DNA from 2 places in the Roseixanthobacter finlandensis genome. Region 2 is predicted to be linked to the other one. Evidence: riboswitches for the same ligand, from Rfam matches in the RefSeq annotation. Region 2 holds a riboswitch; the other holds the start of a gene.
What was found. Region 2 has a riboswitch for cobalamin ahead of V5G24_RS00605 (TonB-dependent receptor plug domain-containing protein). Riboswitches for the same ligand answer to the same signal wherever they lie in the genome.
Positions count from the first base shown of each region.

Region 1: linked by a shared signal. The riboswitch ahead of V5G24_RS18930 (DUF1636 family protein) and the one ahead of V5G24_RS00605 (TonB-dependent receptor plug domain-containing protein) in region 2 are both predicted to bind cobalamin.

Region 1 is NZ_CM195536.1:4,013,710-4,018,355, reverse strand. It holds gene cobN (cobaltochelatase subunit CobN) at 1-628, opposite strand, end outside; gene cobW (cobalamin biosynthesis protein CobW) at 649-1,704, opposite strand; gene V5G24_RS18930 (DUF1636 family protein) at 1,701-2,246, opposite strand; cobalamin riboswitch at 2,266-2,499, opposite strand; gene cmk ((d)CMP kinase) at 2,744-3,376, opposite strand; gene aroA (3-phosphoshikimate 1-carboxyvinyltransferase) at 3,385-4,646, opposite strand, start outside.
Region 2 is NZ_CM195536.1:97,218-101,863, reverse strand. It holds gene V5G24_RS00610 (ABC transporter substrate-binding protein) at 1-676, opposite strand, end outside; gene V5G24_RS00605 (TonB-dependent receptor plug domain-containing protein) at 687-2,690, opposite strand; cobalamin riboswitch at 2,798-3,006, opposite strand; gene panE (2-dehydropantoate 2-reductase) at 3,077-3,997, opposite strand; gene V5G24_RS00595 (MATE family efflux transporter) at 4,061-4,646, opposite strand, start outside.

The DNA.
Region 1 (4,646 bases), 1.4 Mb from region 2:
GTGGGGGAAGCGGGGCGAGGGATTGAGGGGGAGGCGGGGCGCGGCCCACCACGTCCGCCAAATCCACCGCCCCCAGCCCCGGCAGATAGAAGCTCGCGGGCGGCACGGGCTTCTGCCCGGCGATGGCGGTGCCGTCCTCGCCCCGCACCACGCGCGCCACCCGCTCCAGCAACGCCGCCATATTGTCCGGCCCGCCTTGGTGGAAATAGCCGAGCCATGCGGCCAGTTCCGCGGCTGGCACGGTGGAGAGGGCGGCGAGGCGCGGGTCGTCCTGGTCCTCGCCCGGCAGCAGCGCGAGGGCGATGCCGCGCGTGCGGGCCAGCTCCGCGAGCCGCTCGGCGCCATAGCGCCACCAGTCGAGCCCGCCCAATTGGCGCACCAAGATCACCTTGGCGTGCCGCGCCGCCTTGTCGATCCACAGATCCACCGACATGGGGTGGCGCAGATCCTTCAGCCGCGCGAGCCGCAGGCTCGGCAGGCGGTCGCGTCTTTGCCGCCACGCTGCGGCGAGCGCCAGCAGGTCGCTGTCGGTGAAGGACAAGGCAAGCACATCGCCGGGAGGCTGGCGCAGGTCGATGGGCTCGGCCAGGTCCTCGATGGTGGCGGATGTGCTCGCGAGCAGATGCATGGAGAAAGCTTATCCCAGCCTCAGGCGGAAAGCGCCGGTTCCTCGGCCAGCAGGGCGCGCTCCACCGCCGCGCGGTCGAAGCCCTTCAGCCCGATCACCACCAGCGCACCGGAGCGCGGCTCGTCCGCCCGCCAGGGCCGATCGAACTGGTGGGAAATCCGCGTGCCCACGCCCTGCACCAGCAGGCGCAAGGGCTTGCCGGCCACATGGGCGAAGCCCTTCACCCGCAGCACGTCCGGCGTTTCGGCGGCCCGCGCCACGCGGGCGGCGAGGGCGGCGGGATCGGCGATGTCGGGCAGGCGCACGATGAAGCTGTCGAAATCGTCGTGGTCGTGGTCCAGCTCGTCGTCATGATGGGTGCGGCGGGCGTCGATTTCATCCTCTGTGCCGACGCCGAGGCCAAGCAGGATCGCCGCATCCACCTTGCCGCCGGCCGAGCGCACCACCTTCACGGCACGCGGCAGGGCCTGCGCGATGCGGGCATCGGCGATGTCCGCGCCGGCCGCATCCAGCAGGTCCGACTTGGAGAGGATGATCAGGTCGGCGCAGGCGATCTGGTCCTCGAACACCTCTTCCACCGGGTCGTCATGGTCGAGAGTGTCGTCGGCCGCGCGCTGGGCGGCAAGCGCCGCCAGATCGTCCGCGACGCGGCCGGCGGCGAGCGCCGGGCCGTCCACCACCGCCACCACGCCGTCCACGGTGACGCGGCTCTTGATCGCCGGCCATTGGAACGCCTGCACCAGGGGCTTGGGCAGGGCAAGGCCGGAAGTCTCGATCAAAATGTGGTCCACGCGCGGGGTGCGGGACAAGATCAGGTCCAGCGCCGGCACGAAATCGTCCGCCACCGTGCAGCACAGGCAGCCATTGGCCAGCTCGACGATATTGTCCTCCGGGCAGCTCTCGATGCCGCAGCCCTTCAAAATCTCGCCGTCGATGCCCACGTCGCCGAATTCGTTGACGATCACCGCGAGGCGCTTGCCCTGGGCATTTTCCAGGATGTGGCGGATCAAAGTGGTCTTCCCCGCGCCGAGGAAGCCGGTGACGATGGTGCAGGGGATGCGGGCGAGAGAGGTCATCGCTGGTCCTCGGAGAAGTTCATGGGAGGGATGCGGGCAATCATGCCGCGCTTGAGGCTGTCGGGGCGTCCGCGCCAGGGCAGGATGCCGTCGGTGGAGGTCGCGAACAGCGCGGCGCCGGTCAAAAGGTCGGCGGCGCTATCGGGGGTGAGATCGCCGAACACGTAGGACCAGCCGCCGGTGCGCACCAAGGCGGCGGAGAGCGCGCGCTTGCAATTGGAGAGGCAGCGCACCTCCTTCACGGCGATGGCGGCGTCGGAGGTCTGCGCAAAGGCATCCTGGGCCTGCCGCGCCAGGGCGGCGCCGGCGGGTGGCGCGTCCGTGTCCGCGCCGGCGAGCTTGCAGGTGGTGCACACGAACAGGGTCACGGCCGGAACGCTGGCGACCCGCAGGGCATCGCGCGCCGGCCCGTCGGCGGGCGCGGGGGTGCGCGGCGTCGTGTCGCCCGCCGCGAAAGGCGCATCGTCGTTGGAAGGTCGCTCCACGCCGCTTTCCATGGGTGCGCGCGGCCCGCAACCGCGCGCCACAGAAAGAATCGCCATGCCAGGGCACCCCGCCCGGCGCGCATTCCTGTCGGTGGCAGGTCTCCTGGCTCGCGGATCGCCGTTCGCGGCCGCCTTCCCGGAGCGGGCGCAAGGCCCGTCTTCCAGTGGCTTTTCGGCCGGAACTCACCGCCTACAGTTGCGGGGGCAGCTGCGGCTATCGCACCGGAACACCCGGGCGCGACCGCATTCCCTTTTCACCCGGCGGAAGCGGCAAGCCGCCCGAACCGGGACCATCGACGCCGACACTTAAGAACCGCTCCGGCGCGAAGTCAATGAAGCGGCGCGTGGTGCCCCGGCCGGGCCGGGGGCAATCGAGACCCAGCACCAGGGGGCGCGGCGGCTTTCTCCCTCCCCCCTTGCTGGGGAGGGCAGGGTGGGGGTGTCTCCCCGCTGTCCGGGCGAAGGTCATGCTGGCGGGCCGGACCCCCCTCCCCACCCTTCCCCCGCAAGGGGGGAGGGCGAGCGCCGAGCATTCGGTTGAACGTCGATTCGCCTCAGGCGCCCGCCGCCGCGGTCTTGGCGGCGATGATCGCCAAAGCGGCGGCCAGCACCTCGTCGATGCCGAGATGGGTGGTGTCCAGCAGCACCGCGTCGGGCGCCATCGCCAGGGGGGCGGTGGCGCGGTGCGAATCGCGGGCGTCGCGCTTGTGGATGTCGGCCAGCACATCCTCGAACGCGATGTCGCACGTGCGCTCCAGCAATTCGCGATGCCGCCGCGTGGCGCGCACGTCCGCCGAGGCGGTCACGAACAGCTTCACCGGCGCATGGGGACAGATCACCGTGCCGATGTCGCGCCCGTCCAGCACCGCGCCGCCGGGCTGCTCGGCGAAGCGCCGCTGCAAATCCAGCAAGGCCCCGCGCACCACCGGGCGGGCGGCGACCACGGACGCCGCTTCGCCGAGCGCGCCGGTGCGCAGCTTTTCCGGGTCGAGCGAACGCAGATCCAGCGTGCGGGCCGCGTCCGCGCTGGCCATCTCGTCGTCGAGCGTGCCGTCGGCGAGGCAGCGCGCGGCCACCGCCCGATAGAGCAGGCCGGTATCGAGATGGGGCAGGCCGAGGGTCGCCGCGATCCTGCGGCCGAGGGTGCCCTTGCCGGACGCGGCCGGCCCGTCGATGGCGATGATCAGGCCGTCGCTCATGCCAGCACCGCGCCGAGGCCGCCCATCATGGGCACGAAGGTGGGGAAGGAGGTGGCGATGAAGCGCATGTCGTCCACGCGCACCCCCTCGCGGGCCGCGAAGCCCATCACCAGGAAGGCCATGGCGATGCGGTGGTCCATATGGGTCGCCACCGGTCCGCCGCCGGTCACGCCATCGGGTCCGAGGCCGGTGACCAGCAGATCGTCGCCGATGATCTCATGGGGCACGCCGCAGGCGGCCAGCCCGTCGGCCACGGCGGCGAGGCGGTCGCTTTCCTTTACCCGCAATTCGTTGAGGCCGCGCATGCGGGTGGTGCCGTGCACGAACGCCGCCGCCACGGCGAGCACCGGATATTCGTCGATCATGGAAGGCGCGCGCTCGGGCGGCACGTCGACGCCGGTCAGCACGGAATGGCGCACGCGCAGATCCGCCACGGCCTCGCCGCCCTCGGTGCGCTCAGACAGCGTCTCGATGGAGGCGCCCATCTCCTTCAGCGTGGTGATGAGGCCGGTGCGCAGCGGGTTCATCATCACGTCCTTCAGGATGATGTCCGAGCCCGGCACGATCAGCGCCGCCACCAGCGGGAAGGCGGCGGAAGACGGATCGGACGGCACCGCCACCGGCGCGCCCTTCAGGTCCGGCCGGCCGGCGAGGGTGATGCGGCGGCCGTGGGCGCCGTGCGGCTCGACCCGCACGTCGGCGCCGAAATGGGTCAGCATGCGCTCGGTATGGTCGCGGGTGGATTCGCGCTCCACCACCACCGTGTCGCCGCTGGCGGCAAGGCCCGCGAGCAGCACGGCGGATTTCACCTGCGCCGAGGGCACCGGGGTTTCATACGTGAAGGCTTTGAGTTCGGTGAGGCCCTTCAGGCGCAGCGGCAGGCGGCCGCCGGGCGCTTCCTCTTCCACCACCACGCCCATGGCGAGGAGCGGATCCAGCACCCGCTTCATGGGCCGGCGGCGCAGGCTGGCGTCGCCGTCGAAGGTGGCGACGATGGGGTTTCCCGCCACCACGCCCATCATCAACCGCGCGCCGGTGCCGGAATTGCCGAAATCGAGCGGCGCCTCGGGGCTCTTCAGATTCCCCGCGCCAACGCCGACCACGCGCCATTCGCCCGCGCCGAGCCGCTCCACCTGCGCGCCCAGCTGGATGCAGGCCTTGGCGGTGTTCAGCACGTCCTCGCCCTCCAGCAGGCCGGTGATGCGGGTTTCCCCGCGCGCCAGGGCGCCGAACATCAGCGCACGGTGCGAAACCGACT
Region 2 (4,646 bases):
GCGAGGGCGGGGCATCCGCGCCGCCGTTGATCACCAGCAGGTCCGGCTGAGCCTCGACGATCTCCTCCAGATTGAGCTGGCCGAGGCGGTCGGTGGAGAGCCGCGCGGCGAGATTCTCGTAGCCGGCGCGCCCGAGGATTTCGTCGACGATGGAGCCGCGCCCGGCGGTGAAGCCGTTCGGCCGCAGCACGATCGCGGAGGCGCGATGCGCGGGCACCGGCGGCAGGCTGGCGAAATCCTTTTGCATGGCGGCGATCATCGCTTCCCCCCGCGCCGGTTCGCCGATGTGGTCCGCGACGGTTCGGATCTGGGCATAGGCCTCTTCCAGGCTGGCCGGCACGCCCAGTTCCAGGATCGGGACGCCGAGATGCTTCAGCATGGCGGTGGTGGTGCGGGTGGTGAAGGCGCCGACGATGACGAGATCGGGCGCGAGCGGCACGATTTCCTCGGCGAGGCCCCGGTTCACCGGGACCCGTTTTGCGAGATCGGCGACATTGGAGCTGCGCGGGTCGCGCGCCAGATAGGTCACCGAGGCGACCTTGTCCGGATCGGCGAGGCGCAGCACCAGTTCATCGGCGCACAGATTGAGCGACGCGATCCGCGCGGGCTTCTGCTCCCCCGCGAAGGCGGGCGCGCAGAGCAGCAGAAAAGCGAGCAGGCCCGCAGCGCGTTTCATTCCGTCCGCCTCAATAGGTGAATTTGAGGCCGCCATAGGCCCCGAAACCGGGGGCAAGGAAGCCGTTCGGGTTCTGGTAGGTCTGGTCGAACAGATTGTCGATGCGCCCGAACAGGGTGGCCTGCTTTGTCAGGGCGTAATTCGCCGCCACGTTCACCACGGTGTAGCCCGGCTGGTCGATATAATCGCTGGTGAGGCGCACGATATCCCACCAGGCGGAAGCATAGATCAGCGTGGCGGAGAGATTGAGCTCGTCCGTGGGGTTCCAGTCCGCGGTGACGCTGACCTTGTTGTTCGGCCGCCGCAACGGGGTGCAGGAGGTGTCGGTCAGCGGCGCGCAGGCGGCGCCGAACGAGGTGTCGGGCGGCATGTAGCCCACGGCCTCGGTATAGGTGTAGTCCACCCGCAGCTTCAGCCGGTCAGTCACCGCGAAGGCGACGAAGGTTTCCGCGCCCTGGGTCGTGGCGCTGGAGATGTTGACGTTCTGGTAGGTCACCGGGTCGTAGCTGATGAGATTGGTGATGTCGTTGTGGAAATAGGTGGCGCCGAACGTCACCCGCCCGCCGAACACCTCCTGCTCGAAGCCGATGTCATAGCCCGTGCTCTCCTCCGGCTTCAGCTCCGCATTGCCGTAATTGGGGGCATAGAGCTGGTACAGCGAGGGCGCCTTGAAGCCGGTGCCGTAGCTGCCTTTCAGCGTGGTTCCCGTCTCGGGAATGAGGAAGCCGGGCGCAAGGCGATAGGTGGAATGATCGCCGAACGTGTCGTCGCTGTCGAAGCGGATGTTGGCGGCGCCGAAGAAGCGATCCCCCAGCTTGCCCTGGAGTTCCGCATAGGCGCCGGTGTCACCGGTGCTCGCGGAAAGGTCGGTATATTGGGTGGACGAGGTCATCGCTTCGTTGCGCCGCTCCACGCCCACCAGCAGGTTCTGCCCCGGCGCGAAGGCGAGGTTCGAGCGCAGATAATAGGTCTGCCGGTCGCCGTCATACTGGCCGTTCACCGAGGTGTTCGGCCCGGTGGTGGGGTTGGACGAGGTCATGGCGCTGACGCCGAACGTGGTGTTAAGCGCGCCGTCGAGCGCGGTCCACACGCCCTCGCCCTTGGTGAAGAACATGCTGGCGAGGCTGGTGGAGCGCTCGGCGGCGGGAAGGCCCTCGTAGAGCGGGGGCGGATAGACATCCGGCGTATAGGCGAGCCGGCTGTCGATGTAGCGGGCGACGAAATTGACCGCGAACGCATCGCTCATCTGGAAATCGAGGCGGGTCGAATAGGTCCAGTTGTCGTAGGCGTTCGCATTGATCGGATAGCCCGGCGGCACGATGCCGGGCGGAGTCACCGGGATTTCAGTCGAGGAAAAATGGGTGACGTTGAAGGAATAGCCCACCTTCTCCGTCGAGCCGCTCAGCCCCGCCGCCTGGTTGAAGGTGCCGAGCGCGCCGCCTTCCACGAAGCCGAACACCTTCGCCGGGCCCTCGCCTTTCTTGGTGGTGATCGAGATCACGCCGCCGATCGCGTCCGAGCCGTAGAGGCCGCTCTGGGGGCCGCGCAGCACCTCGATGCGGGCAAGATCGGTGGCGAGCAATTGGCCGAAATCGAAGGCGCCGTTGGGGGTCGAGGGATTGCCCGCGTCGATGCCATCCACCAGCACCTTCACATGGTTGGAATTGGTGCCGCGGATGAACACCGAGGTCTGCCCGCCCGGCCCGCCGGTCTGCACCACATTGAGCCCCGGAAGGGACTGAAGCACTTGGGGAACGGTGCGCAATTGCTGGCGCTCGATATCCTCGGCGGTGACGACGCTGACGGAGGAGGCCACCTGGTCCGCCGGCGTCGGCATGCCTGTCGCGCTCACCACCACCTCGGGCAGGTCGATGGATTGCGATGCGCCATCGGCGGGGGGCGCCGACTGGGCGTAGGCGGCGCAGGAGGCGGAGGAGAGAATCAGGGCGGCGAGCATGGGGCGGCGGGCGGCGCGCGCGGCGCGGCGAACGGGAAAAATTACGGCGGACGGCATTTGGGCCTCAGCGGGACGAGTGGTCCGTCACCGCGAACGAGGCCTCCATGCGGCGAGGATGCCGCAGGGAACAACCACCATCAGGACACCCCGCCCAATGTGCACGCGCGTGACCACGGCTGACGGCAGGTCTCCTGGCTCGCGGGTCAGTGCCCAACTCGTCGCCTTCCCAGGCCCAGGGCCCAGTGGCTGATGACGATGGACTCGCCGCTTACAGTTGCGGGGGCAGCCGCGGCTTCGCCAACCCCCGCTGCCAGGTGCCGACTCACCGCGTTCCCTTTTGATCCCCAAGGGGAACCGTCGTCGTAACGGTAGACGCAGGGCGATCGGACCGTCAAGCCGGACGGGGTGCCAAGCGGCGTGATCCATCCTTCGGGTGGTCCTCCTCAGGCCTGCGCGCGCCGGTTCTCGTACAGTTTCAGCGCGACACCGACTGCCTCCAGCAGCGGCGTCGGCGTTGCGCTGGCGCGGGCACGGGCGATGAGATCGCCGATGATCTGGTCGGCCTCCACCGCATGGCCCTGGTTGAGATCGCGATACAAGGACGAGGTCATGGGCGAGCCATCCGCCGTCAGCTGCGCCCGGGTCTCGGTGAGAAACGCCGGGCGCGGGGCGTATCCCGCCGCGTGGGCGATCGCGGCGCACTCGGCCACGATGGCGAGCGCGATAGCCTTGCCGCCCGCCGCTGCCACTTCGCCAATGCTGCCGCGCATCAGGCAGGTGATGGCGCCGAGGCTCGCGAGGAACACCCATTTCTCCCACATGTCGAGCAGGATGGCGTCCGAGAGGCGGGCGTCGAATCCGACGCCTTGCATCACCCCGTCGAGGGCGAGGATGCGCGCCGAGCGCGTGCCGTCGGTTTCGCCATAGGTCAGTTGATGCAGCGGGCTCATCTGCACGATGCGCCCCTCTTCGTCGATGCGGCCCATGATTTTGCAGACGCCGCCAAGCAGCCGCCCGGCCCCGAAGCGGGCGGCCAGCAGATCCATGTGCCGCATGCCGTTGAGCACCGGCAGGATCATGGTGTCGGGGCCGATCGCCGGGGCGACGTCGGCGAGCGCTGCGTCCAGGGCGAACGCCTTCACCGACAGCAGCACGAGATCATAGGGCCCCGCGATCTGATCCGCGGTGACGATGGAGGGGTGAAGCGTCGCATCGCCGGTGGGGCTGACGATCTGGAGGCCGCGTGCGCGCAGGCGCTCGGCGCGCTTGGCACGCACGAGGAAGGTCACGTCGCGCCCCGCCTGGGCAAGGCGTCCGCCGAAATAGCCGCCGGTCGCGCCGGCCCCAACCACGAGAATGCGCATCATGTGCTCCGATGAACCGCCCATAAGGGGCGCGATCAGGGTGAAACCGTCAAGATAACGCCTTTAGCGAAACCAGGAACCCGAGGCGACCGAAACGCCCACCACAGCCCCATAGGACAACAGTCCGCAGGCATAGACCGCGAACAGCCAATGCAGCGAGCCCGTGACCGAAAGCGCGAGCGCGCCGCCGCCCACGGCAATGGCCATGCGCAGCAGGCCGGCGACGAGGGGCCAGCCGAGGCGGCCGGCGCCCTGGGAGGCGAAATAAAGCGTCATGCCGAGCCCGAAGAAGCCGAAGAACGGCCCGACCGTGCGCAGATAGAGGGTGCCCACCGCCAGCATCTCGGGCGTCGCGTCGAACAGGCCCAGCCATGCGGCGGGCCAGATCGCGGCGGCAATGCCCACCGTTTCCGTGAGCACAAAGGCAAAGGCGCCGCCGATCAGTGCGATCCGCAGCGCGCGCCGGTTCTGTCCGGCGCCGATATTGGTGCCCACCAGCGCCACCAGCGGCGCGCCGAGCCCGAAAGCGAGCGGCGGCAGCAGATATTCGAGCCGGGTGCCGGTGGCGAAGCCGGCCACCGCGCCCGGCCCCGCATGGGCGGCGACCAGGCCCATGGTGGCCGCGATGGTCACATTGATCTGGATGGTA